3 regions of the Rhizobium ruizarguesonis genome follow, and region 1 is predicted to be linked to each of the others. Evidence: predicted binding sites of a transcription regulator. Region 1 holds the regulator's gene; each other region holds the start of a gene.
The links. The regulator PhoB, encoded in region 1, activates phosphate uptake and scavenging genes when phosphate is short. The targets are predictions, from matches to a motif close to TGTCATNNANCTGTCAT.

Region 1 (7,286 bases):
TTGTGCCTTGTGGTGATTGGAGCCGCCGCCTATCTGGTCGCGCGCAGCCGCGCCACGGCGCTTGCCGGAGGCCGATCCTCCGCATTGCATTCGCGACCGGCCTATTACGGCGCCTATGCCGCGATCTGGGCGGTTCTTCCCGCCCTCATCGTCCTCTGCCTCTGGCTCTCCATCAGCCCCGGCATCATCCAGTCCTCGGTTCGCGGCACTGTTCCCGACGACGTCAAGGCGCAAGCCTCGGTCGAGCAGGATCTTGGTTATTCGATGGTGGCGACGGTCGCCCGCGGCCTGACGATGCTGACCTCGGATGAAACTGCTGCGGTCGCCAACGATCCAGCTGCCCTGCAGGCCAAGCTCCTCGAAAAGGGTGTGCCGCTTGCCAGCCAGCCGCTGCCCTACATGCTCGACGCCGCCAAAAAGCTCAACGCCATGAGCATGATGAGCCGCATCGCCATGACGGTGATCGTCTTCGCTCTCGCTGTTGCCGGCGCCTTCTATGCGCTGCGTTCCATCGCTCCACGCTTCCGCGCCCGCAACCGGGTCGAGCGCGTCATGCTCTGGGGCCTGCTGCTCGCCTCCTCGATCGCCATTCTAACGACGATCGGCATCGTGTTCTCCATGCTGTCGGAAGCCGCCCGCTTCTTTGCGGCCGTTCCTGCCATGGACTTCTTCTTCGGCACCGTCTGGGATCCGCGCTTTGCCGGCGCCGGCAGCTCGTCCTTCGGCCAGTTCGGCCTGATCCCGCTGCTGCTCGGCACGATCTATATCGGCCTGGTCGCCATGCTGGTCGCCGTGCCGGTCGGCCTCTTCGCCGCCATCTACATGGCCGAATACGCCTCGATGAGGGTGCGCTCGATCGCCAAGCCGCTGCTTGAAGTGCTCGCCGGCATTCCGACGATCGTCTACGGCTTCTTCGCGCTCGTCACCGTCGGTCCGTTCCTGCGCGATTTCTCCGCCCAGATCAGCGGCCTTCTGTCCGGCAATTACAGCAATTTCATCCAGGCGCAGAGCGTTCTGACGGCCGGCATCGTCATGGGCATCATGCTGATCCCCTACGTGTCTTCGCTGTCGGACGACATCATCACCGCCGTGCCGCGGTCACTGCGTGACGGTTCGCTCGGTCTTGGTGCCACACGTTCTGAAACCATCAAGAAAGTGGTCTTGCCCGCAGCCCTTCCCGGCATCGTCGGCGCATTGCTGATGACGGCCTCGCGCGCCATCGGCGAAACCATGATCGTCGTGCTGGCCGCCGGTGTCGCCGCCCGCATTCAGATCAATCCCTTCGAGCCGATGACGACGGTGACCGTCAAGATCGTCAACCAACTGACCGGTGACCTCGAGTTCACCTCGCCGCAGACGCTGGTTGCCTTTGCCCTTGGCATCACGCTGTTTTGCATCACGCTTTGCCTCAATATCTATGCGCTCTACATCGTGCGCAAATACCGGGAGCAGTACGAATGACGGATATTGTTTCTCCCACAGCCGGCGTCACCGTTTCCAAGGCGCCCGTGCGCCGCGATATCGGCATCAAGCGCCGCTATGCCGCCGAGCGCCGGTTCCAGGCCTATGGCATCGCCGCCATCACCTTCGGTCTCGTCTTTCTCTTCATCCTGCTGTGGACGGTGATCGGCAAAGGCTATACCGCCTTCCAGCAGACGGCGGTCACCCTGCCGATCGAATTTTCCGAGAAGACGATCGATCCAAACAATAAGCGTGCGACCGACCCTTCGGTGCTGATCGCCGCCAACTATCCGGTTCTCCTGCGTGACGCGATCGTCAAGCAGCTGAACATCAATGCCTCGAGCCGTCCCGACGTGCGCGATGCATCCGCCATGCTGTCGAAGAGCGCGCCGATCCAGCTGCGCGATATGGTGATCGCCGATCCGTCGCTCATCGGCAAGACGGTCAACGTCACGGTGCTCGCCGACGCCAATGTCGACAGCGCCAGCAAGGGCCAGATTGACCTCTCGGTCGATGAGAAGAACCGCAAGGTCAACGACAAGCAGGTTGCCTGGATGAACGAGCTGAAGGCGAGCGGCGCTCTCCACAAGCAGTTCAACACCGGCCTCTTCGTCAACGGCAATTCCAGCCGTCCGGAGGCCGCAGGCCTGGGCGTCGCCCTGATCGGCTCGCTCTATCTGATGCTGATCGTCCTCGTGCTTGCTCTGCCGATCGGCGTCGCCGCCTCGATCTATCTCGAGGAGTTTGCGCCGAAGAACAAGCTGACGGATCTGATCGAGGTCAACATCAACAACCTCGCCGCGGTTCCTTCCATCGTCTACGGCCTGCTCGGTCTTTCCGTCTTCATCAACTTCATCGGCCTGCCGCGCTCGGCTTCGCTGGTCGGTGGTCTGGTGCTGACGCTGATGACCCTGCCGACGATCATCATCGCCACGCGTGCGGCTCTGCGCGCCGTGCCGCCGTCGATCCGCGCCGCAGCACTCGGCCTCGGCGCTTCGAAGATGCAGATGGTGTTCCACCATGTTCTGCCGCTTGCCATGCCCGGCATCCTCACCGGCACGATCATCGGCCTGGCGCACGCGCTCGGCGAAACCGCGCCGCTGCTCCTCATCGGCATGGTCGCCTTCGTCGCCAACGCGCCGACGACACCGCTCGATCCCTCGACGGCTCTGCCCGTACAGGTCTATATGTGGGCCAACGAGGCCGAACGTGCCTTCGTTGAGCGTACTTCGGGTGCCATCATCGTCCTGCTCCTGTTCCTGATCGTCATGAACATGGGCGCCATCCTCTTGCGTCGTCGCTTCGAGCGCCGCTGGTAAACGGAGTTAAACATCATGAATATGTTGACGGAAGCTGCAGTTGAAAAGGCGCTGGATCGCAAGATGAGCAACGTCCCTTATAAGATGATCGGAAAGGAAGTCTCGGTTTACTACGGCGAGAAGCGCGCGCTTTTCGATGTGAACCTGAACGTCCGCGAAAACACGGTAACCGCCCTGATCGGCCCGTCCGGCTGCGGGAAGTCGACCTTCCTGCGGTGCCTCAACCGCATGAACGACACGATCGACGGCTGCCGCGTCACCGGCAAGATCACGCTTGATACCGACGATATCTATGATCCCGATATCGACGTCGTCGAGCTTCGCGCCCGGGTCGGCATGGTCTTCCAGAAGCCCAACCCGTTCCCGAAGACGATCTATGAAAACGTCTCCTACGGCCCGCGCATCCATGGCCTTGCCAAGTCGAAGGCCGACCTCGACCAGATCGTCGAGACCAGCCTGCAGCGCGCCGGCCTCTGGAACGAGGTCAAGGACCGCGTGCACGAATCCGGCACTGGCCTGTCGGGCGGCCAGCAGCAGCGCCTCTGCATTGCGCGCGCCGTCGCCGTCAGCCCCGAAGTTATCCTGATGGACGAGCCCTGCTCGGCGCTCGACCCGATCGCCACCGCCAAGGTCGAGGAGCTGATCCACGAGCTGCGCGAGAACTACACGATCGTCATCGTCACCCACTCCATGCAGCAGGCCGCGCGCGTTTCGCAGCGCACCGCCATGTTCCACCTCGGCAATCTCGTCGAGGAGAACGACACCGACAAGATGTTCACCAATCCCGACGATCCGCGCACCCAGGACTACATCATGGGTCGCTTCGGTTGATTTTGGCGACACCAAGCCTTCCCGTTATTCGAGGATAAAGCCCCATGGCATCGACACATATTTTTTCTGCCTATGATGATGACTTGAAGTTCCTGTCCAGGCGGATTTCCGAAATGGGCGGCCTGGCCGAGCAGATGGTCAGCGAAGCCGTGCGCGCTCTTGTCAACGGCGATACCGCGCTGGCGCAGAAGGTCATCTCCGACGACGTGATCCTCGATCACGCCGAACGCGAAATCGGCGACAAGGCGATCGTCACCATCGCCCGCCGTCAGCCAATGGCTTCGGACCTGCGCGAAATCATGGGTTCGATCCGCATCGCCGCCGATCTCGAACGCGTCGGCGACCTCGGCAAGAACACCGCCAAGCGCGTCATCGCCGTCCAAAGCACCGGCGTTCCCCGCAAGCTCGCCCGCGGCCTTGAGCATCTGTCCGAGCTGGCGCTCGTCCAGCTCAAGGAAGTGCTCGATGTCTACACCAATCGTTCAGCCGACAAGGCAAATGCGATCCGCGAACGCGACAACGAGATCGACGCGATGTACACCTCGCTGTTCCGCGAGCTCCTGACCTACATGATGGAAGATCCGCGCAACATCACCAGCTGCACGCATCTTCTCTTCTGCGCCAAGAACATCGAGCGCATCGGCGACCACGCCACCAACATCGCCGAGACGATCTTTTACATGACGACAGGCGCGCAGCCGGAAGGCGACCGTCCGAAGGACGACAGCGCCAACACCGTCGGCGCGGTCACCGAATAACCGCCCACACCCCGCCGCTTGCGTGCGCGCCCATCCGGGCGCGCAAGAGGTCGCAGCCAATTCTGATTTTGCGCAGGATGCATTGCTTAAATCACCCCCGGTTTAAGGATCATGCGCGAGGAGACCGACACGCATGATCCCGAGAGTTGCAGTTGTTGAAGACGAGGAAGCCCTCAGCGTGCTCCTTCGCTACAATCTCGAAGCGGAAGGCTTCGAGGTCGATACCATCCTTCGTGGCGACGAAGCCGAAATGCGGCTTCAGGAGCGCACGCCCGATCTGCTCATCCTCGATTGGATGCTGCCCGGCGTCTCCGGCATCGAGCTTTGCCGGCGCCTGCGCATGCGGCCGGAAACCGAGCGCCTGCCGATCATCATGCTGACGGCGCGCGGCGAGGAGAGCGAGCGTGTCCGCGGGCTGTCGACAGGCGCCGACGATTATGTCGTCAAGCCCTTCTCGACCCCCGAGCTTGTTGCCCGCGTCAAGGCGATGCTGCGCCGCGCCCGTCCCGAAGTGCTGTCGACGGTGCTGAAATGCGGTGACATCGAGCTCGACCGCGAGACCCATCGCGTCCATCGCAAGACCCGCGAAGTCCGCCTCGGCCCCACCGAATTCCGCCTGCTGGAATTCCTGATGTCGTCGCCAGGCCGGGTCTTCTCCCGCTCGCAGCTGTTGGACGGCGTCTGGGGCCACGATATCTATGTCGACGAGCGCACCGTCGACGTCCATGTCGGCCGCCTGCGCAAGGCGCTGAATTTTTCCAACATGCAGGACGTCATCCGCACCGTCCGCGGCGCCGGTTATTCGATGGAAGCCTGAGGGCTTTTTCGTCATGCTCGGGCTTGTCCCGCTGCTGTCGGTTCGCGGCGATGGACTGCCCCTCATCCGGCTGCCGCCACGTTCTCCCCGTAAACGGGGCGAAGGGGATATGCCGCGACCTCTCCGTTCCCCACAACCTTTTGCAGGGCACGTCCCCTCGCCCCGTTTACGGGGAGAGGGTTAGGGTGAGGGACAGCCATCCCCGCAACGAGCGCTCCCATCCACGCGCACAAAAAAACGGGCCACTCGGCCCGTTTCTGCATTCTGACGATGGTCAGCCCGCTCAGCTGGCCCGCGCTGCTGCCCGGCGGCGTTCGTTGACCGGCTGGTAGGCAAGCTTCTGGTGATAGCCGCAATAGGGCGAATTGTCGGGGGATTCGCAGCCGCAGAAATGGAAGTCGTCCTTCAGCGGATCGCCGACCGGCCACTTGCAGGTGCGTTCGGTCAGTTCCGTCAGGCCGAGGCGTCGGGAAATCGGCACGACCACGTTGCCTCTCGGCACGTATTCCATTTCCTCGATCGTTTCGATCTCGATCTCTTCCTTCAGCATGGTCGCGCCCTGCTGGCGGGTAACGGTGCGGGTAGTGACCCGCGAGGCGTAGTTCGGCGCGCGCGGCGCCGAGGTATTGCGCTTCGGCGTTCGTGCCGCGGTGTTGGTGCCGCCGGCCTTGGCACGGCCGGGAAGGCTCAGCCGGTGCACTTTGCCGATGACCGCATTTCTGCTGACCCCGCCAAGCTGCGCAGCGATCTGGCTGGCGCTCAGTCCTTCGGCCCAAAGTTTCTTGAGTTTCTCGACCCGCTCGTCTGTCCAGTTCATGCCCTGTCTCCACCTTCTGCGTTGGTGATGGCAGAATCCCTCACCGTTGTCCCGGGAGCTCCGAAACAAGAAACGCTTGATCAATTTTGGTGACTAGTTCCGCCGCATGCAGTCTAGTAATTGAACTTTAACCTAGTGTGAGGCTGACTCCGTGACAAGAGTCGCATGAATCCGGATGAATCGAATTCGTAGTTTTCCCCAACTTGCTGCCCCTGCGTGGCATTTCTGCAATAATGCCTGTTGAAGACTGAAAATGCCGCTGTACACCCTTGCTGCATAAGCTAAGGGCGCAGTTTTGTTGACATTGCAGCGCGAAAAGGAAATAGTGCCACTCGCCGCCGCAAGGCGGCATTTTTGATTTTTCGGGCCTGGTTTCTTTAGCCGGAGTCATTGCCCGGCAACTTTGATGGAGATCGCGCCATGGCTGAAGCCGCGCCGCTTTATGACACCTATTCTCGTGCCCCGCTGCGGTTCGAGCGAGGCGAGGGCGTGTGGCTGATCACCGAAAGCGGCGAGCGATATCTCGATTTCGGCGCCGGCGTTGCCGTCACCTCCGTCGGCCACAGCAATCCGCATGTTGTGGGCGCACTGAAGGAGCAGGCCGACAAGGTCTGGCACCTGTCGAACATCTATGAGATCCCCGGTCAGGAACGTCTGGCAAAACGGCTGACGGACGCCACCTTCGCCGACAAGGTGTTCTTCACCAATTCGGGCGCCGAGGCGCTCGAATGCGCGATCAAGACGGCGCGCCGCTATCAGTTTTCCAAGGGCCATCCCGAGCGCTTCCATATCATCACCTTCGAAGGCGCCTTCCACGGACGGACGCTGGCGACGATCGCTGCCGGCGGCCAGGAGAAATATCTCGAAGGCTTCGGCCCCAAGGCGCCGGGTTTCGATCAGGTGGCTTTCGGCGATATCGAAGCGGTCCGCGCCGCGATCACCGATGCCACGGCCGGCATCCTCATCGAGCCGGTGCAGGGCGAGGGCGGTGTCCGTCCGGCCACCACCGAATTCATGAAGGCGCTTCGCCAGCTCTGCGACGATAACGACCTGCTGTTGATCCTCGACGAGGTCCAGACCGGCGTCGGCCGCACCGGCAAGCTCTTCGCCCATGAATGGTCGGGCATCACCCCCGACATCATGGCTGTCGCCAAGGGCATCGGCGGCGGTTTCCCGCTCGGCGCCTGCCTTGCCACGTCAGAGGCCGCCTCCGGCATGAAGGCCGGCACGCATGGCTCGACCTATGGCGGTAATCCGCTCGCCATGGCCGTCGGCAGCGCCGT
Region 2 (7,286 bases), on a different replicon from region 1:
GCGTCAGGTCGAGCGCAGCTGTGAGGTCGCCCATCGGCGGCCGGTCGTTATTGCCAAGCGCCTTGTCGCGGGCGAGGATGCCGGGCAGCACCGGCAGATCGTAGCGCGCGGTGATGAAGCGGATGATCGACGTCGTGTCGTACTGGGTGTGATCGACCATCCCGCCCTTGGCGAAGGGCGAGATGATGAAGGCCGGAATACGGTTGCCCGGACCCCAGCGATCGGCCTTCGGCGGCGCGACGTGATCCCAGAAGCCGCCATTCTCGTCATAAGTGACGATGACGAGCATATGGGCCCATTGCGGGCTCTTCTCGAGGTGGGAAACGATATCGGCAAGATGCTGGTCGCCGCTCGAAACATCGGCGTAGCCGCCATGTTCGTTGAGGTTGCCCTGCGGCTTGTAGAAAGAAACCGCCGGCAGCTTGCCATCGTCGATATCCCTAAGGAAGGCTTCGCCGGCAAGGCCGCCATCTTTCAGATGTTCGGCACGCGCAGGCGTGCCGGGCGCGAAATTGGCGAAATAATTGAACGGCTGGTGATGGAACTGGAAATTCGGTACCGGGGTGGCATTCTTGCCATCCAGGGCTGCCTGCCAGGCGCCGCTATACCAGGCCCAGCTGACGCCCTTCAGCGACATGAGATCGCCGATGGTGATTTCATGCTGCGGCGGCAGCGTCGTTGCGGCGGCGGGATCGGCATAGGCCGGATCGCCGTCCTTGGCCGGCGGATTGGCGCTCGGCTGGTAGGGCGGCTGCATGGTGTTGACGGCGTATAAGTCAGGCGTCAGCGTGCCGTCGGAGACGAATTTCGGTGCGCCCTCCAGCGCCGACTTCGGGGCGTTTTCCGCCACGGTCAGCGACGTGCCGTCCGCGTCGACCTTGGCGATGGTGGGCTTGGCCGGGCTCTTGTCGGCATCCGGATAATAGGGCGCGCAGGCGCAGACCAGCGCGAAGTGGTTGAGGAACGAACCGCCGAAGGCGCCCTGGAAGAAGTTGTCGGCCATGACGTATTTCTTGGCAACCTGCCACATCGGCAGGATGGAGCCGTCGTAATGGCCCATGACGAGGCTGCCGGAATCGGCCCAGGCGACGAACTTGTCGTTCTTGCCGCCGTCGATCTGCATCTGCTCCTGGTAGAAGCGATGCCAGAGGTCGCGGGTGATGACCGAAGGCGCCTCTGCGAAACCCTTCGGATCGTCGATCGCGAAGGAGGCGTTGGCAAGATGGGCCGACTGTGCCTCGGTGACGGCAGGCGAGACACCCTTGGCGGTCAGCCCGCCCCAGGCCGGCGGCAGTTCGGACAGCGGCTGGCCGTCGCGGTCGAGCTGGCGGGCGCGATCGGCGGTCGCGTTCGAGAGCCCATCGGCGCCGGGAAAGCTGCCGTAGAGATTATCGAAGCTGCGGTTTTCGGCATAGATGACGACGACATTGTCGATCTTGTCGTAACCGGCGGGCGCCGCATGGGCTGCCGTCGCCATGGCAAACGGCACGATGGCCGATCCGGCGAGACAGATGGAATGGAGGAGTTTCAGTCTTTTCACGGGGAGTACCTCATGGCTAGGGGCGTTGGCTAGAGGGAGCGGAGAACGCTCGGGGGCGCGCTGACGCTATTCCCGCCGTCTATCAACTTTGTGACATCAGGACTTGCCGTGATGCCGCAGGAGGATGGCCGTCATCAATTTGTTGCAGCGGGGTTCGATCATAGCGCAAACCGGCCCCAACTTATTGGAATCCTTATCATGACGACGAAGACCATCTGGCTTGTGCGGTCCGGCCTGGCCGTCAGCATGGGTGCCGTGGCGCTTGGTCTTGCCCTTCTTCCCCTGCGGCAAAGCAGCGCGGCGGCTGCCGCCGGCGTTCATCCCGGGCCGATGTCGCGCACCGAGGCCTTTGCCCGGGCCGAAACGCTCGGCGCGCTCGGCCGCAAGATATTCTCAGATCCCTCGCTGTCGGCCTCGGGGCTCCAGGCCTGCGCGTCCTGCCATGATCCGGCTCACGCCTCCGGCCCAGCATCGGCCATGCCGGTCGAAATGGGCGGCGAGCATCGGGACCAGCCGGGGCTGCGGGCCGTTCCGACGCTGCGTTACCTGCAATCGGTGCCGTCCTTCACCGAGCATTACTACGATTCCGAGGACGAGGGCGACGAGAGCGTCGACAATGGCCCGACGGGCGGCCTGACCTGGGACGGCCGGGTCGATCACGGCGCCGATCAGGCGAAGATCCCGCTGCTCTCACCCTTCGAGATGGGCAACAAGGATGCAGCCGAGGTGGCGGCGAAGCTGCAGAAGGCTGCCTATGCCGGCGATATCAAGGCTGCCTTCGGCGAGACGGTGTTCGACAATCCTGAGGACGCCTTCGATGCCGCCGCCGAGGCGCTCGCCACGTTCGAACAGAGCGGCCTGGATTTCTATCCCTATTCCAGCCGCTACGACGCCTTTCTCGCCGGCAAGGCAACGCTGACGGCGCAGGAGCTGCACGGACGACAATTGTTCGAGGATCCCGCCAAGGGCAACTGTTCGAGCTGTCACTTAAGCGAGCCCGCCAATGACGGCGAGCCGCCGCAATTTTCCGATTTCGGCTTCCTCGGGCTCGCCGCACCCCGCAACATGGCGATACCGGCCAACAGTGACCCCACCTATCACGATCTCGGTCTTTGCGGCCCCCAGCGCACCGACTTTGCCGGACGCCGCGAATATTGCGGCCTGTTCCGCACCCCGACGCTGCGCAATGTCGCGCTGAAGAAGAGCTTCTTCCACAACGGCTATTTCCACTCGCTGCGCGACGTCGTCTCCTTCTATGCGACGCGCGACAGCGATCCCGGCCGTTGGTACCCGAAAAATTCAGACGGCACGATCCGGAAATATGACGACCTGCCGCAGGCTTATTGGGACAACGTCAACCAGGATCCGCCCTTCGGCAGGAAGCCGGGCGATGCACCCGCCCTCGCCGATCCCGAGATCGACGACATCGTCGCGTTCCTGGGGACCCTGACCGATGCCGATCTGGAGGCCGAGGCGACCGGGCACTAGGACATCTGGAGTTTTAAGAAATGCCCGCCGCGAGACTGAGCGGGGCATCTGCCGCGCTCAGGGACCAATGACGTCTTTCTCAACAATAACAATCAAACGGGCGAAGTATTCCCACTTGATGTATCATAATTTCCGATATACATCATTTCATCGGAAATAGTGGGGGAATGATGGAACGCTCGTTTTTGACGATTGCCGCCGGCGAGAATAATGATGCGATACGTGCGCTTTCCGCACCGGCCCGGCTCGAGATGCTCAAGCTGCTTTGCGCCAAAGGGCCGATGAATATCAACGACATCGCGCGTGCTCTTTCTCTTCCTCAATCGACCGTCGCCACCGGGATCCAGATCTTGGAAGACGCCCGGCTTGTGGATTCCCAGCTGACGAAGGCGCGCAAGGGAAACCAGAAGATCTGCTCTGCGATCTACAGCGAAATTCTGATCAGCTTTGAGGAAAGTGCCGCCCAAAGGGCCAATAATATTATCGAAGTCGAGATGCCGGTCGGGCTCTACACCAGTTGTGACGTCCATGCGCCATGCGGTCTTTGCTCCACCGAGAGCGTCATCGGCCCGCTCGATGTCCCTGACTATTTCCTGGATCCGCAGCGCATGCAGGCCGGGCTCGTCTGGTTCGGCAGGGGATATGTGGAATATAAATTCCCCAACAACGCCAAGGTGTTGAACAAGGATATCCGCGCCATCGAGTTTTCGCTGGAGCTGTCGTCCGAGGTGCCGGGCACCAATCCGGACTGGCCCTCGGACATAACGCTCTGGGTCAATGGAATGGCCATTGGAACCTGGACGTCTCCTGGCGACTACGGCGACAAGCGCGGCGCCTTCACGCCGGCATGGTGGAAGCTCGAGGGCTCGCAATATGGGATGATGAAGACCTGGCGCATCTCCACGCGCGGAACCTTCATCGACGGTATCGCCGCATCGAATGTCACGCTCAGCGATCTCGCGCTTGCCCAGCATTCCTCCATCCGGCTCCGGGTCGGTATCGCCGAGAATGCCGGCCATACCGGCGGCGTCAATATTTTCGGCCGCGGCTTCGGAAATCACGGACGCGATATCATCATGCGGCTGCACGTCTGAAAAATCAAAATCGGAAATCTTGATTTAAATATCACGCTTCTTTCCAGTTCTGATGATCGAAAAAATACGCCAACATACTGAAAAAAAACAATTTTCTCACAAATCCTCATTAGTATGATTAAAAACGCAACTCAGTTGACAGAACAACATTCCTGATATCAAGTTAGAGGCAAGAAAACAAAAAATCTGATATATAAACGGGAGGATCCGTTGAAGACGAACGTCGTTGTCCACCGCGATTTCCGCATCGCGACCATTGACTCCAGGCTCTACAGCTCATTTCTCGAGCATCTCGGCAGGGCGATCTACGGGGGCATCTATGAGCCCGGGCACCCGACGGCCGATGAGGACGGATTCCGCCAGGATGTCCTTGATCTGGTCCGTGAGCTCGACACGCCATATTGCCGCTATCCCGGCGGCAATTTTGTCTCGGCCTATAATTGGGAAGACGGCGTCGGCCCCCGTGCGGAGCGCCCGGTTCGCCTCGACCTTGCCTGGCGCACCCGCGAAGCCAACCAGATCGGCGTCAATGAATTCGTCGACTGGTGCAAGAAGGCCAACACCAAGCCGATGCTTGCCGTCAATCTCGGATCACGCGGCCTGGATGCCGCCCGCAATTTCCTGGAATACTGCAATCATCCGGGCGGCACCTACTGGTCGGATCTGCGCCGCAAGCACGGCTGGTCCAATCCGCACGACGTCAAATTGTGGTGCCTCGGCAACGAGATGGATGGTCCCTGGCAGGTCGGCCACAAGTCGGCCTATGAATATGGCCGGCTGGCGGATGAGACGGCGAAGGCCATGCGCGGCTTCGACAAGTCGCTCGAACTCGTGGTCTGCGGCTCATCCAATTCCGACATGAAGACCTATCCCGAGTGGGAAGCCCAGGTTCTCGAGCAGTGCTATGACAGCGCCGACCATATCTCGCTGCATATGTATTTTGCCAACCGCGAGAAAAATACGCTCAACTATCTCGCCCGCGCAACGAAGCTCGACCGCTACATCACCACGATCGGCGGCGTGATCGACTACATCAAGGCGAAAAAGCGCTCGAAGAAGACGATCGGCATTTCCTTCGACGAATGGAATGTCTGGTATCATTCCAACCAGCAGGACAAGGAGATCCTGGCGCGCGACGAGTGGCCGGATGCGCCGCATCTCTTGGAAGATATCTACAATTTCGAGGACGTGCTGCAGGTCGGCGGCATCTTGAACACCTTCATCCGTCGCTCCGACCGCGTGCGCATCGCCTGCATCGCGCAGCTCGTCAACGTCATCGCCCCGATCATGACCGAGGACGGCGGTGCGGCCTGGCGCCAGACTATTTATTACCCGTTCTATTACGCCTCCAGATATGGTCGCGGCTCGGCATTACAGCTGGTCGTCGATGGCCCGACCTATGACAGCGACGAAGAGAACGACGTCCCCTATCTCGACGTATCGGCGGTCCATTCCGAGGACGGCAAGACGCTGACCTTCTTTGCCGTCAACCGCCATCCGAGCACGGCGCTCGATCTCGATGTGCGGCTGGAAGGGTTCGGAAATGCCCGGGTGGTCGAGCAGGTGGAGATGACCCATGGCGATCTGGAAGCCGTCAATACGGCTGCGCGGCCGACAGCGGTCGTTCCGGTCAATGCCGAGAGTGCAAAGATCGAGGATGGACGGCTGAGGGCGGCGTTGAAACCGTTCTCCTACAACGTCATCCGGCTGTCAGTGTGACAGCTACCGCCGGGTAGCCCATTGGGGCGCCCCGGCTGAAGATATTCGGCTCGCTGCGAGGAGGCAGGGAGCAGGAGAGATGGTTCTCCGAAGCTCTGGATCTGACTGTTCAAGTCCTGAGGCCTCTGCGAACCGACAACCGCGACGTGCCCATGCGTGCCTTTGCGGCCGCCGTATCGTCGCTTTCTAGGGAGGAGTTCATGCAACAGTGGAAGAGGCTCGCATTTGGCGTCGCGCTGGCCGCACTCGGCCTGACTGCGGCGGCCAAAGCCGATGACTACACCTCCTTGCCGCGCAAGGAGACGCTCATCGTCGAAAATCCGGAAGGGACGATCAAAAATCCCGGCTGGTTCAACATCTGGGTCAATGGCGGGGGCGGCGTATCGACCGGCCTGCAGCAACTGACCATGGATACGCTCTGGTATATCGACCCCGAACAAGGACTTGGCGGCGCGACCTGGGACAATTCGCTGGCTGCCGACAAGCCGCAATATAATGCCGACTTCACCGAGATGACCGTGAAACTGCGCAAGGGGCTCTTCTGGAGCGACGGCGTGGAGTTCACGGCAGACGACGTGGTCTACACCGTCAAGACGCAGATGGATCACCCCGGCATGGTCTGGAGTGCTGCCTTCTCGGTGCAGGTGGCAAGCGTCGAGGCGACCGACCCCTCGACTGTCGTATTCAAGCTGAAGAAGCCCAATTCGCGCTTCCACGCCATCTTCACCGTTCGCTGGAACGGCGCCTGGATCATGCCCAAGCATGTCTTCGAGAAAGTCGAAGATCCGCTGCGTTATGATTTCGCCAATCCCGTCTCGCTCGGCGCCTACAAACTCAAGGCGTTTGACCCCCAGGGCAAGTGGTATACCTGGGAGAAGCGCGACGACTGGCAGCGGACCTCGCTTGCCCGCTTCGGCGAGCCGGCCCCGAAATATGTAACCTATACCGATCCCGGCCCGCCGGATAAGCGGACGATCGCCCAGCTCGAGCACAATCTCGATATCATCCACGACAACACGCCGGAGGGCATGTTCACCCTTAAGGAGAAATCCAAGTCGATCGAAACCTGGTTCCCGGGCTTCCCCTTCGCCCATCCGGACCCGACGCTTCCAGCCGTGATCTTCAACACCCAGAATCCGCCGTTCGACAACGCCGATGTACGCTGGGCGCTTGCCCTGCTGATCGACATCAAGGCGGTTGATATGGCGAGCTATCGCGGGGCAGCGACGCTTTCGGCGCTCGGCGTGCCGCCGACGGCGGCCACGATGGAGGACTATCAGGCGCCGATGCAGGATTGGCTGAAGAATTTCGAGATCGATACCGGCAAGAGCAAGATCAAGCCTTATGACCCGACGGTCGGGCAACAGATCGCCGATATCCTGCGCAAGCAGCCGAAGTTCAAGGACCAGATCCCGACCGACCCGCAGGCAATCAGCGGTGCCTTC
Region 3 (7,286 bases), 1.5 Mb from region 1:
AGAGGCTCCAAAGCACCAGGAAATAGACGGTGAGCGCCCAGGAGGTCCCGTACCCGCGCTTCTCGTCCTTGTGCGGCCGCGACCAGACGGCCTCGATCGCGATCAGCAACAGGCCGATGCCCATCATATAGCCGACGAGGAGCCGGACGCTCGGAGAATAGCCGAGCGGCTCCATCGACTGGATCACCGCCCAGCCGAATATGAAATAGATGACGAAAGTCGCACAGCGCCGATACCAGAAGAATGCAACCGCGCGCGCCGGCATGATCGCAGCGGTGACACCCTGCCGTTCTTCCTCCACCCGCGCCAGCCCGATGAGATCGACCAGGACGCCTCCGAGGCAAATCGTGAAGCGCTGGACCACGAGCGCGACAACGCAAACGATCGCGATGCTCTGGCTGACCGGCGGCCAGCTGACGCTGAGAAGAGCAAGCGCCGTCGCCACGGCAAAGATCAGCGCCGGGATGACGCGCGGGGCAAGATGCATGCCCGCCATCTGCGCCGCCTGGCGGCGGCGGCGAAAGGCATAGCGGGCAATGCGCTCGACGATGGTGCCGAGCAGGAAAATCGCCAGAAACTGCGCCGCCATGCGCGGCCAGCCGGCGGCGGCGATTTCACCGAAGAACAGCGAAGAAGCATGGCCGACCTGTGAGGGCAGCATCATCGCCGCATCGGAGACCATCGAGACGTGCCGGCGGGCATGCTGGAGCAGACCTGACAAGACCGACATCTGGTCGCCGGCCGCCGTATCGCTCGCCGGCGCCGCCGCCATCTGCGTCGACATCCATTGTTTGACCTGAGGCGTCTGCATGAGCTCCATCATCTCACGCACCTCGGCCGGCGGGGCGGTCGCGGCCGTCACTTGCGCTGGCGGCGTCTGGGAAAAGCCAGGCGAAACCGCCGAAAAAAGCGCAAGCAATGCCAGTATGCCGAATATGGCGGCCTTCAAGCCCCCTGCCATGCCACGCTCCATGACCGCCTCCAATGAAATGTCGGTCGCTTGTGCAAAGCAGCGCCGACATTTTGCAATGGATACTCGCGACCGTTGCCGCCAGCAAGCAGTAGGAAACCCATACTGATGGCTAGAGCCTTTCCTGGTCAGATTGCAGCATTCTGTTGGCTCAAACGGAGTCGGATGGTCGACCGGCCGGCGCGCGTCGTAGCCCAGCTCTACGGCCAAGCCGGCCGGTCGATCAGCCGGCCCGTTTCAGCCAACCCGAAGGGCCGGGCATCTTTGCGTCAGGGCAGAGGCGATCGGCTCGGACGTACCACGAGGTATGCCCTTCGCCGATCGCCTCTGCCCTGACGCAAACCTGCTCCGGCAGAATGCTGCAATCTGACCAGGAAAGGCTCTAGGAAAGGTCAACGTCGCCGCCTCCTCGAAACGAAACGCCGCGCTCGCCATTTCAGGATGACGGATTTGCCGGAACCGTGAGTGAAGTCGCTTGCCTTCAGGATTTCGCGACCGGTTTTTCCACGTGGCCGCCGAAGCCCGCGCGCATCGCCGACAGCACCTTGTTGGCGAATTCGTCGTTATCGCGCGAGGAGAAGCGGCCGTAGAGTGCAGCGCTCAGCACCGGCGTCGGCACGCTTTCGTCGATTGCCGCCATGATCGTCCAGCGGCCTTCGCCGCTGTCCGAGACGCGGCCGGCATATTTCGAAAGTGCGGGATCGGCATGCAGCGCATCGGCCGTGAGGTCGAGCAACCAGGAGGTGATGACGCTGCCGCGGCGCCACACTTCGGCGACATCCTGCAGGTTGAAGTCATATTGGAAATGTTCCGGATGAGCGAGCGGCGCGGTTTCCGCATCGGCCTCATGCGAGGCGGCGCCGATATTGGCGTGTTTCAGAATATTGATACCTTCGGCATAGGCGGCCATCAGGCCGTATTCGATGCCGTTATGCACCATTTTGACGAAATGACCGGCGCCATGCGGGCCGCAATGCAGGTAACCCTGCTCCGCGGTGCTGGCAGCAGCCGCTTCGGCGCTCCGGTTCGGCGAGGCTTCCGTCTTGCCGACGCCGGGTGCCAGCGTTGCGAAGACGGGAGAAAGGTGCTCGACGATGCCCTTCTCGCCGCCGATCATCAGGCAATAGCCGCGCTCGAGGCCGAAGACGCCGCCGCTGGTGCCGACATCGACATAATGGATACCTTTGGTGATGAGTTCGGCGCCGCGGCGGATATCGTCGTGGTAGTAGGAGTTACCGCCGTCGATGACGATATCGCCATTCTCAAGCAGCGGCATCAGGCTCGCCAGCACCTTGTCGACGATCGCCGCCGGCAGCATCAGCCAGATCGCGCGCGGATGGGTCAGCTTCGAGACGAATTCCGCAAGCGAAGCACTGCCGGTCGCGCCGAGGCCGGCGAGCTCGGCAACGCTTTCCGGCCTGGCGTCGTAAACGACGCATTCGTGACCGCCCCGCATCAAGCGCTGGACCATATAATTGCCCATGCGGCCCAAACCAACCATGCCAAGCTGCATAATGAATCTCCTGGAAACCGAAGTGAAGTATCGAATCCGGAAATTAGCACCCGCAGTGTGACAGGCAAGCAAAGTCTCGGTGATATCGGCGAATGCGACGATTGCACCGCCGATCTCGCTGAGATCGACGTATCGTCAAATGTCCGGCGCGCTGGCCGGCTCACCCTTCATTTCGCTGAGGAACATGCCCTCGCGCAGATTGATGCCATATTCAACGAAAGCCTTCATGCAGCAGAGCATCTGCGTCCAGCCTTCGCAATTGAGATAGGTGCCGCGCCGGCCAGCATCGTCTTCGCGCCAGCCGGTCTCGGCGATCGTCACCAGCGTCCCGCCATCCTCCAGCGGCTTGAAGTTCATCTCGACCAGCGTCTTGTATCTTGCCTCGTCTTCGCCAGTGCCGCCATCCCAGCGAAGCACGATGCGGCTTTCCGGCACGAGTTCGACGACCTCGACTGGCGCATCCTTCCACCAGGTGACCGTCGTGCCCTTCACGAGCGGCGCGCTCGCCCCACCGATCGTGGTGAAATAGCTGCTGAGCTTCTTCGGGTTGACGACGGCATCGAACACCTCTGCAACGGGGCGGCCGACACGGCCGGAAATGCGGATTCCGAGAGACATGACACTTCTCCTCTTCTCCAGTGTGTCTGTTCCATTGTCCTTGGCGCCATTATGTTATAAAAATATAACATGTCAAGCGAATCAACCGACGACCCCGTTTTCAAGGCGCTGGCGCATCATCGCCGCCGCGAAATCCTCGATCTGCTCAAGGATGGCCCCCGAACCACGGGGACCCTTTGCGAGACGTTTCCGCAGATGGATCGCTGTACGGTGATGCAGCATCTGAAGGTGCTGGAAGAGGCTGACCTGGTCATCGCCAGGAAGGAAGGCCGCGAGCGCTGGAACCACCTGAACAGCCTGCCGATCAAACACATCTATGACCGCTGGATCAGCACCTATGCCGGACATTCCCTGTCGATTCTCGACCGGCTGAAAGACGACCTCGAGGGCCAGCCCGAATAATGATCCGGCCGCCCAACAGCTTGCTTGCCGGCCAGCCCAAGCCTTATGCTGGCCAAAACGGCACGGGATCAGGCAGATGACGATATCGGGCGCCGGCATACGCCGCAGGCGGCTGCTGCGCAGCATGAAGCAGGAACATCTCGCCGAACTCCTCGGCGTCAACCAGGCGACGGTCTCACGCTGGGAGCGCGATCAGCTCGCCCTGTCGGGCGAACAGGCCGCCAAGCTGGAACGGATTTTCGCCTCACCGCAATATGCAGCAGTCGATACGGCGCTGAAACGGCTGGTCGAGGATTCCGTCCGGCCGGTGCATCTGATCTGCGACCGCACCCACCGGCTGCTCTCCGCCTCCCGCCCGAGGCAGGCAGAGTGGCGGGCGCCGCTCGGCGCCTTTCTCGGCCGCTCCCTATTCTCTTATGCATCCGCCGAAATCGCCGCGGCCGAGCAGTCGCTGGAGGAGCGCGGCTGGCATGATGGCAGGCTCTCGTCGTTGACCCTCGATACCGGCGCGAACGGCAATGCGCTGCTGCCGATCGCCGACGGCCGCGTGACCTGGGAACGGATCATGCTTTCCGACGGCAGCACTGGCCGCCTTGTTACGACCATCGGCTGAGCCTCAAGCTTTCCTGCACGCCCATGCATAATTTATGCGTTGTCTGAAAACCTTAGTCTTTATAGCGTCCGCCGCCGAACGGTCAGGAGACGATGTGATGACGATACTGGTGACGGGAAGCGCCGGCCATCTCGGCGAAGCGCTGATGCGGACCTTGAGGGCGGAAAGCCGCTGGGTGCGCGGCATCGATATCAAGCCCTCGGCTTTTACCGACATGGTCGGCTCGATCAGTGATCGCGCCTTCATCAGGCAGGCGATGTCAGGCATCAGCCACGTCATCCATGCCGCGACGCTGCACAAACCGCATGTGGCAACCCACGGCAATTACGATTTCCTCGACACCAATATCGCCGGCACCCTCAACCTGCTCGAAGAAGCGGTCGCAGCAGGCGTTGCAAGCTTCGTCTTCACCAGCACCACCAGCACCTTCGGTGCGGCATTAACGCCGGCTGCCGGCGAACCGGCGGCATGGGTGACTGAGGACGTGCTTCCCGTCGCGAAAAACATCTACGGCGTAACGAAACTCGCCGCCGAAGGCTTGTGCGAACTCTTCGCCCGCAAGTCCGGCCTGCCGGTGGTCATTCTCAGGACGTCGCGTTTCTTTCCCGAAAACGACGACAATCCTGATATTCGTAACGGCTATTCGGCAGAGAATGCCCAGGCCAACGAGCTTCTTCACCGCCGCGTCGATATCAGCGACGTGGTCAGCGCCCATCTGCTGGCGCTCGAAAAGGCGCCGGCAATCGGCTTTGGCCGCTACATCATCTCCGCCACGACGCCGTTTTCGGCAAGTGATCTCGCCGCGATCCGGCGCGACGCGCCTCACGTCGTCGAACGACTGTTCCCGGGTGCAGGCGCCCTTTACGCATCACGCGGCTGGAAGATGTTTCCTTCGCTCGACCGTGTCTATGTCAACGAACGCGCAAGGCGGGAACTCGGCTGGCAGCCGCGATATGATTTCCGTTTCGTGCTCGATTGCCTGCGCGACAACAGGGAGTGGCGAAGCCCTTTGGCGCTGAATGTCGGCTCCAAGGGCTACCACGATGAGGTCTTCGCCGAAGGGCCTTACCCGGTCGGATAGAGCAGCAGCTGGAATGCGGACACGCGAAAGCCCGACTTCCTCTCCAGCATGACGCTTTCGCTGAGAAGTGTCATCCAGATATCACGATCCCGTCATAGACCGTCTGCCGGGGATATGGGGCGACGAAATCCAGGGCGTGTTGTGCCATCGGGAAATCGAATCCAGGCCGGGGTGTCATTTGAAGCGGGGTCCAGCCTGCGGGCGGAAGCCGTTTCGAGAGCGCTTTTGACCGAGAGGGTATTTCCATGAAGAATGTCAGACCATACGCATCGCGGCTGTTCGCCGCGGTTCTCGCGGCATCCGCCGCCGTGCCAGTCGTCGCAATGGCCGAGAATTCCGCCACCGTCGGCGGCCTCACCTTCGTCAACAAGGGCTTGGTGGGCATCGGCCGCATTCCGGCCAACCAGCGTGACAAATTCGGCGAGACCTTCGGTTCCGGCTCGGGCATGGCGATCGATCCCGCCGCCTGGAGCCGCGACGGCGCCGGCTACAACGGCACGCTCTACCTGTTGCCCGACCGCGGTTACAACGCCGTCGGCACCGTTGATTACCGGCCACGTCTGAACACCATCTCGATCGGCCTGACGCCGACCGCTCCGGGTGCGGCACCCGAGGTCGGCAAGGAACAGTCGGGCGTCGACGCAAAGCTCGTCGATTCCACACTCTTCGTCGACGACAGGGGCGGCGACATGACCGGTCTCGACCCGGAATCCGGCGTCCGCCCCGCTGCCGGTAGTTTTCCCGCGCTGCCGCAGGCGACGAACGGCAAGATCGCGCTCGACAATGAAGCCATCATCCGCATGGCCGACGGCAGCATGTTCGTCAGCGACGAATACGGGCCTTATATCTATCACTTCGCCGCTGACGGACACCTGCTCTCCGCCACCCAGCCGCCGAAGGCGCTTTTGCCGATGCGCAAGGGCGCGTTGAGCTTTGCCTCCAACAATCCCGGCTCCGGCGCCTCCGCTCCGGACCCGAAAGATCCGGAGACCGGCCGCCAGAACAACCAGGGTCTCGAAGGCATGGCGATGACGCCTGATGGCAAGTTCATCATCGCTGTGCTGCAGTCGGCCGCCCGCCAGGACGGCGGCGATTCCGGCTCGACCCGCCAGAATACCCGCGCCATGATCTATGACGCCGCCGATCCCGATCACTTGAAACTGGTGCACGAATATGTCGTGCCGCTGCCGGTCTTCAAGGACGCCAAGGACAAGACGACGATCGCCGCCGAGAGCGAAATCGTCGCCCTGTCCGACAAGACCTTCCTGATGCTCGCCCGCGACAGCGGCAACGGCCAGGGCCTGAAGGGCGACACCTCGCTCTACCGCAAGGTCGACATCGTCGACATTTCCGCCGCGACCGACATCGCCGGCAGCGATTTCGATGACGGCAAGCCGATCGCGCCGAAGGGCGTCATCGATCCCTCGCTGACGCCGGCGACGCTGACACCCTTCATCGACCTCAACGACAAGACCGATCTCACCCGCTTCGGCCTGCACAACGGCGCGCCGAACGACAAGAACAATCTGTCGGAAAAGTGGGAAGCCATGGGTCTGGCGAGCGTTCTCGACCCGAACCTGCCGGACGACTACTTCCTGTTCGTCGCCAATGACAACGACTTCTTGACGCAGGATGGTTTCCAGGTGGGTGCCGCCTACAAGGCGGACGGCGGTGCCGACGTCGACACCATGTTCCAGGTCTTCCAGGTCACCCTTCCAGGTCTGAAGAAGTAACGGACGCGCTGAAGAAGGGCGAACGGGCAACCCGCGTTCGCCCGCCATATCCGGCGTCTTCGCTGAAAATGGAAGGAAACGGTGCGATCCACGACCACCGATGGATGTTTACGATCCTGGGTGCCTACAAACGTAGGTGGGCGCCGTGTGTCCAGGCCCACGGGCCTGGCCAGGGACAGCTCCCTTTGGATCGAGTATGGCCCCAGGGATTGTGGTTCCTGTCGAGAGGCGCAGACCGCATGGCGATATATAAGGTCGTTTGTGCTGGCGCGCCAGTGGCGACGGAAGGCCGCCCCTATTTAATTGAGATCAATTGAGTTCGGGGGCGGACCGGCCGTTCAGCTTGTCGGTGATGC

Region 2: the regulator PhoB is predicted to act here: its motif matches at 1,670-1,686, upstream of J3P73_RS29670 (acid phosphatase).
Region 3: the regulator PhoB is predicted to act here: its motif matches at 5,266-5,282, upstream of J3P73_RS20665 (esterase-like activity of phytase family protein).

What each region holds. Positions count from the first base shown of each region.
Region 1 is NZ_CP071678.1:642,920-650,205, forward strand. It holds gene pstC (phosphate ABC transporter permease subunit PstC) at 1-1,461, shown strand, start outside; gene pstA (phosphate ABC transporter permease PstA) at 1,458-2,780, shown strand; gene pstB (phosphate ABC transporter ATP-binding protein PstB) at 2,796-3,611, shown strand; gene phoU (phosphate signaling complex protein PhoU) at 3,656-4,369, shown strand; gene phoB (phosphate regulon transcriptional regulator PhoB) at 4,503-5,186, shown strand; gene J3P73_RS03170 (GcrA family cell cycle regulator) at 5,470-6,003, opposite strand; gene J3P73_RS03175 (aspartate aminotransferase family protein) at 6,424-7,286, shown strand, end outside.
Region 2 is NZ_CP071680.1:339,728-347,013, reverse strand. It holds gene J3P73_RS29670 (acid phosphatase) at 1-1,540, opposite strand, end outside; gene J3P73_RS29665 (cytochrome-c peroxidase) at 1,739-3,028, shown strand; gene J3P73_RS29660 (ArsR/SmtB family transcription factor) at 3,196-4,122, shown strand; gene arfA (arabinosylfuranosidase ArfA) at 4,333-5,841, shown strand; gene J3P73_RS29650 (ABC transporter substrate-binding protein) at 6,042-7,286, shown strand, end outside.
Region 3 is NZ_CP071678.1:4,196,163-4,203,448, forward strand. It holds gene J3P73_RS20635 (mechanosensitive ion channel family protein) at 1-973, opposite strand, end outside; gene gnd (phosphogluconate dehydrogenase (NAD(+)-dependent, decarboxylating)) at 1,452-2,483, opposite strand; gene J3P73_RS20645 (SRPBCC domain-containing protein) at 2,619-3,101, opposite strand; gene J3P73_RS20650 (ArsR/SmtB family transcription factor) at 3,171-3,503, shown strand; gene J3P73_RS20655 (helix-turn-helix domain-containing protein) at 3,580-4,116, shown strand; gene J3P73_RS20660 (NAD-dependent epimerase/dehydratase family protein) at 4,214-5,197, shown strand; gene J3P73_RS20665 (esterase-like activity of phytase family protein) at 5,443-6,930, shown strand; RNA gene ssrS (6S RNA) at 7,012-7,170, opposite strand; gene J3P73_RS20675 (cell division protein ZapA) at 7,240-7,286, opposite strand, start outside.